DNA from 2 places in the Microbacterium sp. W1-4-2 genome. Region 2 is predicted to be linked to the other one. Evidence: predicted binding sites of a transcription regulator. Region 2 holds the regulator's gene; the other holds the start of a gene.
What was found. Region 2 encodes HspR, which represses chaperone genes until heat shock. Its sites were predicted from a motif close to AAGTTGAGTCNNNNNGACTCAACTT; they were not measured.
Positions count from the first base shown of each region.

Region 1 (3,400 bases), on a different contig from region 2:
GTCTGCACCTGGCCGATCTCGTCACGGATGCGCGATGCGTCCTCGTAGTGCTCGGCGGCCACAGCCGCGTTCTTGTCGGCCTCGAGGTCGGCGAGGCGCTGCATGAGCTGGGTGGCGTCGGTCTGCAGACCCAGGCGCAGGCGCAGCCGGGCGCCGGCCTGGTCGATCAGGTCGATGGCCTTGTCGGGCAGCACGCGCTCGGTGAGGTACCGGTCGGAGAGCTCGACGGCCGAGCGCAGGGCGTCATCCGTGTAGGTCACGCCGTGGTGCAGCTCGTACGCGGATTTGAGCCCCTGCAGGATCTTCACGGCGTCCTCGACACCGGGCTCGCCCACCTTGACCGGCTGGAACCGGCGCTCCAGCGCGGCATCCTTCTCGATCCGCCGGTACTCGTCGAGCGTCGTCGCGCCGATCAGGTGCAGGTCGCCACGGGCCAGGCGTGGCTTGAGGATGTTGCCGGCGTCCATGCCGCCGTCGCCGTTGCCGCCGGCGCCGACGACCGTGTGCAGCTCGTCGACGAACACGATCAGCTCGCCCTTGCGGGCGGTGATCTCGTCCATCGTCTTGGTCAGCCGCTCTTCGAAGTCGCCGCGATAGCGCGTGCCCGCGACCATGCCCGGCAGGTCGAGCGCGACCACGCGCTTGCCGCGCAGCTGCTCGGGAACCTGGTTCGCCACGATCGCCCGGGCCAGGCCCTCGACGATCGCGGTCTTGCCGACGCCGGCCTCGCCGACCAGCACCGGGTTGTTCTTGGTGCGGCGGCTGAGGATCTCGATCGTCTGCTCGATCTCGGTGGCCCGGCCGATCACGGGATCGAGCGTTCCCGCCTCGGCGAGCGCGGTCAGATCGGTGCCGAACTGATCGAGCATGGGGGTGCCGGATGCCTGGGCCGCGGTCTCGCCGTTCGCCGGCGCACTGCCCGGGGTCACGGTCTCACGCGTGCCCTGGGTGAGCGCTTCGGCGGTCACGCCGGCGTTCGCGAGCACCTGGCCCGCGGGGGCGTCCTGGCCGAGCACGAGCGCGAAGAAGAGGTGCTCGGGGTCGATGTAGGTCGAGCCGGACGAGCGGGCGACCTGGAACGCGTGGAACAGGGAGCGCTGCAGCGATGGGGTGATGACCGCGCCGTCGGCGCCCTCCTGGCTGCGGCCCGCCGAGGGCAGGCGCTCTTCGGCTGCACGCGCGATCGCCGCCGGGTCGGCGCCGATGCGACGCACGGCGGCCTGCACCGCGTCGGCGTCCATCAGCACGTGCAGCAGGTGCAGCGTGTCGACCTCGCGCTGGCCGCGCTCGAGCGCGTACTGCGCCGAGCGCTGCAGGATCTCCTGTGTGCGCGCGGTCAGGAACCTGCTGAGGTCGATCGAGCGCTGCTCACGGGCGCGCTCACCGGCGAGGTAGCGCGCGAGGAAGTCGTCGAACGCGCTCGCGCCGGAAGCGGCGCCCTCGACCGGGGGTGTGCCATCGTCGTTCATTCGTGATCTCCCAAAGATGAGTCTTACGGTGTCAAGTTTACAAACTTGAGCACGGTTGTATCAAGTTCAACGCAGGACAGACGAGCGTATTCCTGCCGCAGCCGATGTCGGAACCTCTGCGTAGCGTGGAGGCACATCACCCCTGGAGGATTCCCATGAACTGGCGCATCGAGCTGATCTTCGTCCCCGTGACAGACGTCGACCGGGCGAAGGAGTTCTACACCCGCATCGGGTTCCACCCCGACCACGACCAGACGCCGTTCGAGGGGCTGCGCTTCGTGCAGATGACCCCGCCCGGCTCGGCCTGCTCGATCGCGTTCGGCACGAACCTCGGCATCGACCTCGAGCCGGGGCGCCAGAACACGATCCAGGTCGTGGTGCCCGACGCCGACGACGCACTGGCCCACCTGCGCGACCTCGGGGTCGAGGCCGACGGCGTCGACGAGCAGGCGTGGGGGCGGTTCGTCACGTTCCGCGACCCCGACGGCAACCGCTGGACGCTGCAGCAGGTGCCGGCCCGCTGATCGGGCCCCTCAGCGCTTGGGCAGGATCGAGGGGTCGGTCTCGTCCCACTTCTGCACCGTCTGGGCGATCCAGAAGACGGCGAAGAGAGCGACGAGACCGACCTCCCCGACGAGCACCCAGGGCTGTCCCATGAGGTCGGCGCCGTTCAGGCGTGCGAACTCGACCCCGGCCAGGTAAGACAGGCAGGCGACCATGCCGACGGCCACCGCGGTGTAGACGTAGCGCCACCGCGGGTGGGAGATGCGCGGAGCGGTGATCGCGCTGACGATCGCGACGGCGACCATGAGCCCGAAGAAGACGCCGGTGGCCACCAGGTGCCCGATCCCGAGCAGCCCGTGCGGCGCGACGCCGAGCCAGACCACGAGTCCGGCCGCGACGGCGACGGCGGCGGCCGCGCCGATCAGCACACCGCGGGTCACGCTGTGCTGCACGCGCGCGAGCACGATCGCCGTGATCGCACCGAGCACCGCGACGATGGCAAGCACGATGATGCCCGTCCGCGCACCGGCGAACTCGGCCGGTGGAACGCACACCGTCGCCCCCACCGCGCACGCGGGCGCCGGCCCCGGGACATCCCCCGCGCCGACCGGTGTGGGCACGACGGCGATCAGGGCCGCGAAGACGGCCGCGACATCCAGCAGGACCTGTTCGACGCTGTGCCCCGACAGCGCGACCAGGCCCAGCGCGATCGCGCACATCGACCCGACGAAGATCGTGCGCCCCGACGTGTAGTACATCCCGCTGATCGAGGTGATCGGCCCGTCGCTCACCGTCACCGCCACGATGCCGATCCCCAGCACGACGGCCGCGCCGACGATGGCGATCCGCAGGTACCGGTATGTGCGTTGGGACGACGTGCTCGACAATCGCATATTCACGATCCTGCACCCCACGTGCGACGCGCACGGGCACTAGCCTGGGGGCGTGTCCTCGCCTTCCACGTTGCCGGGCCGTCTCGACAAGGCCGTCGAGGGCCTCACACCGGGATACTTCGCCCTCGTCATGGCGACGGGCATCGTCTCGATCGGAATGCGCACCGACGGTTGGGTCGCGGCATCCACGATCCTGCTGGCCATCGGCGGCGCGGCGTACTTCCTGCTGCTGGTGCTCAACGCGATCCGCATCGTGCGGCACCGGTCCGCCATGGCCGAGGACTTCGCCGACCCCGCGCGCGCGTTCGGCTTCTTCACGTTCGTGGCCGCCACGTGCGTGCTGGGCAGCCGGCTCAGCGAAGAGGACGGCTTCCACAGCGTGGCCGTCGTCCTGCTGCTGGTGGCCGCCGTCGCGTGGATCGTGTTCGGCTACACGGTGCCGTGGACCGCTGTGCTCGGCGACCGCAAGGCGGCGCCGATCACGACCGCGAACGGCACGTGGTTCATCTGGGCGGTCGCCAGCCAGTCCATCGC
Region 1 is NZ_JBYRJC020000001.1:624,202-627,601, reverse strand. It holds gene AC3RX0_RS02730 (ATP-dependent Clp protease ATP-binding subunit) at 1-1,469, opposite strand, end outside; gene AC3RX0_RS02725 (VOC family protein) at 1,625-1,993, shown strand; gene AC3RX0_RS02720 (hypothetical protein) at 2,003-2,866, opposite strand; gene AC3RX0_RS02715 (tellurite resistance/C4-dicarboxylate transporter family protein) at 2,919-3,400, shown strand, end outside.
Region 1: a site for HspR is predicted at 1,512-1,536, ahead of AC3RX0_RS02730 (ATP-dependent Clp protease ATP-binding subunit). Genes of this name have one in related genera too.

Region 2 (3,400 bases):
GGAGCACGCCGCCGAAGACAAGAAGCGCCGCGAGTCCGCCGAGACCCGCAACCAGGCCGAGACCCTGTCGTACTCGATCGAGAAGCTGATCAAGGACAACGAGGACAAGCTGCCGGTCGACGTCAAGGAGAGCGTGCAGGCCGACGTCGACGCGCTGAAGACGGCACTGGCCGGCGATGACGACGACGCGGTCAAGGCCGCGTACGACACGCTGAACCAGTCGCAGCAGAAGCTCGGTGAGGCGATCTACCAGGCCGCGCAGGCCGAGGGCGCCCAGGGCGACCCGAACGTGGCCGACCCGGGCAACGGCGAGGTGCCGAACCCCGAAGAGGACGTGGTGGACGCCGAGGTCGTCGACGACGAGGACGAGAAGAAGTAGGACATGACCGGCAAGGACTTCGAAGACGACGAGGTCCGTCCTGGTGGCGAGGGGTCGGAGGAGCAGTCCTCCGGCCCCGACGCGCAGGGCGGGACCGATGATGAACTGACGGTCGACGACATCCTGGGCACTGCCCAGAACCCCGATGCCGCGGCCGAGGACGCGAAGCTGGCCGACCTCGAGTCGACGCTGCTGAACGACCTCAAGCGCCTGCAGGCGGAGTACGCGAACTACCGTCGGCGCACCGAGGAGCAGCGCAGCGTCGAGATCGACCGGGCCAAGGGCGAGGCGGCCAAGGGCATGCTCCCCGTGCTCGACGACCTCGATCGGGCCGCCAAGCACGGCGACCTCGAAGAGGGCAGCGCCTTCGCCGTGATCGCCGACAAGATCCGCGGTGTCGTCGAGCGCCTCGGCGTGGTCGCGTACGGCACGGCGGGCGAGGTGTTCGATCCGCAGCAGCACGAGGCGGTCTTCCAGCAGCCGACCCCCGGTGTGGCCGAGGCGACGGTGCTCGAGGTGGTCGAGGTCGGCTACCGGCTCGGTGACGTCGAGCTGCGCCCCGCGAAGGTCGTCGTCGCCGTCCCGGCGGAATAGCCGGGAGGACCGATGGCCAGTCAGGACTGGTTCGACAAGGACTTCTACAAGACCCTCGGGGTGTCGAAGGACGTCGACGACGCCGACCTGAAGAAGACGTACCGCAAGCTCGCGCGCAAGTACCACCCGGACTCGAACCCGGGGGATGCCGCCGCCGAGGCGAAGTTCAAGGAGATCAGCGAGGCGTACGCCGTGCTGAGCGACAAGGAGCAGCGCGCCGAGTACGACCAGATCCGCGCGATGGGCTCGGGCGCCCGCTTCACGGCGGGCGGCCAGGGCGCCGGCGGGTTCGAGGACGTGTTCAGCGCGTTCGGGCAGGGCCGCGGCGGTCGCTACCAGACCGCCGGCAACTTCGAGGACATCTTCTCGATGTTCGGCCAGCAGCCCGGCGGGTTCGGGTCGGGACGCTTCGGCGAGCCGACCGGGGGCTACCGCGGCTTCGGCGGACCGCAGCGCGGGGCGGATGTCACGGCCCACACGACGCTGGAGTTCACGACCGCGGTCAAGGGTGAGACGATCTCGCTGGCCGGCGAGGACGGCAAGCCGTTCAAGGTCAAGATCCCCGCGGGGGTCGCCGACGGCCAGAAGATCCGCCTGCGCGGCCGCGGCCGCCCGTCGCCGGACGGCGGCGAGAACGGCGACATCGTCGTGACCGTGACCGTGCGGCCGCATCCCGTCTTCACCCGCGACGGGCTGAACCTGCGTCTGACCGTGCCGGTGACCTTCACCGAGGCGACGCTGGGCGCCACGATCGAGGTGCCGACCCTGGGCGGCGACCCGGTGCGGCTGCGCGTCGCACCCGGCACGCCGTCGGGACGCGTGCTGCGCGTGAAGGGCCGCGGCGTGGAGAGCAAGAAGGGCACCGGCGACCTGCTCGCCGAGGTGCAGGTGGCCGTGCCCGCGCACCTCGACGATGCCGCCCGCGCCGCCCTCGAGCACTTCGCCGAGGTCGAGCCGAAAGAGAACCCGCGGGCGGACCTCATGACCAAGTCCCGCGCGTGACCGCATAGTTGAGAAGGAGAGGGAGGTGATTCCGGATGCCGCAGCGCGAGCCTGAGCGCGAGATCGACGAGGACGCCCCTGTCTTCGCGATCGCCGCGGCCGCCGAACTGTCCGGAATGCACCCTCAGACCCTGCGCCAGTACGACCGGATCGGTCTGGTCGTGCCGGCACGGACGCAGGGCGGATCGCGCCGGTACTCGATCCGCCACGTCCAGCAGCTGCGCGAGGTCGCGCGGATGTCGGCGGACGGGATGAGCCTGCCCGCGATCGTGCGCATCCTCGAGCTCGAGGAGCGCGTGCGCGAACTGCACGTGCGCGTCCAGACGCTCGAGGCGCGCGTGCGCGTCGAGGTCGAGAACCGCCCCGGCGCGCGCGTGTTCGCCGCCGGGGCGACCGGGTCTGTCGTGACCCTGCGGCACGGGCGCCGCGTGCGTCGATCGACCGACATCGTCTTGTGGCGCCCGCGCCACCCCGACGACGAGGTCTGAGCCCCGGCATCCCTCTCGCGCCCCCGCCGACGATCCCGGGCCTACCCTGGCCGTAGGGCTGTCGCGCGCTGACGAGTGGCCGCATCGACGCGGCCGCGGACGCGCGCAGCCGTCGACGAAGGAGATGACGATGGCAGGCACGCCGATCGTCCCACCGTTCAGCGAATCGGATGCCGTGGCGAAGGTGCGCGCGGCGGAGGATCTGTGGAACACCCGCGACCCGGAGCGGGTCGCGGCCGCGTACGCCCCCGACAGCCGCTGGCGCAACCGCACGACGTGGGTGCGCGGGCACGACGAGATCGTCGCGTTCCTCACGCAGAAGTGGGACCGGGAGCGCGACTACCGACTGATCAAGGAGATGTGGGCGTACGGCGGCAATCGCATCGCGGTGCGCTTCGCCTCGGAGTCGATGGGCAAGGACGGCCTCTGGTATCGCTCGTACGGCAACGAGCAGTGGGAGTTCGACGAGAACGGCCGCTGCCTGTTCCGGCACGCGAGCATCAACGACCTGCAGATCGCCGAAGGCGACAGGATGTACCGGTGGGATGCTCCGGGTCCGCGCCCCGAAGGGCACGCCGGGCTGACCGAGCTCGGCCTGTAGCGGCGTGACCGGCGACTACCGTCGCGGCAACGAGCGCTGAGCTGCGGCTATCGAACGCCGCGGGCGGCCAGGGCCTCGCCGAGCTCGTCGGCGTGCTTGAGCGACATGACCAGGTAGGGCACGGCGAAGCGGCGCAGCCTCGGGCGAGCGCCCCGCGCCCGCTGGGCCTCGCGCACGTCGCGGGCGATGCGTCCCATGACCGGCAGCGTGCTCAGCGCGATCGTGAGTGTGAGGGCGATCCGCGCGGGGTCCAGCCGCACGAGCGCCAGCGGCGTGAGCCCGCGTTCGATCGCGTCCAGCAGGTCGGTCACGCGCGTGGTGAGCGCCAGCAGCCCC
Region 2 is NZ_JBYRJC020000002.1:269,116-272,515, reverse strand. It holds gene dnaK (molecular chaperone DnaK) at 1-379, shown strand, start outside; gene AC3RX0_RS09095 (nucleotide exchange factor GrpE) at 383-973, shown strand; gene AC3RX0_RS09090 (DnaJ C-terminal domain-containing protein) at 986-1,975, shown strand; gene AC3RX0_RS09085 (heat shock protein transcriptional repressor HspR) at 2,011-2,463, shown strand; gene AC3RX0_RS09080 (DUF1348 family protein) at 2,594-3,064, shown strand; gene AC3RX0_RS09075 (CbiQ family ECF transporter T component) at 3,112-3,400, opposite strand, start outside.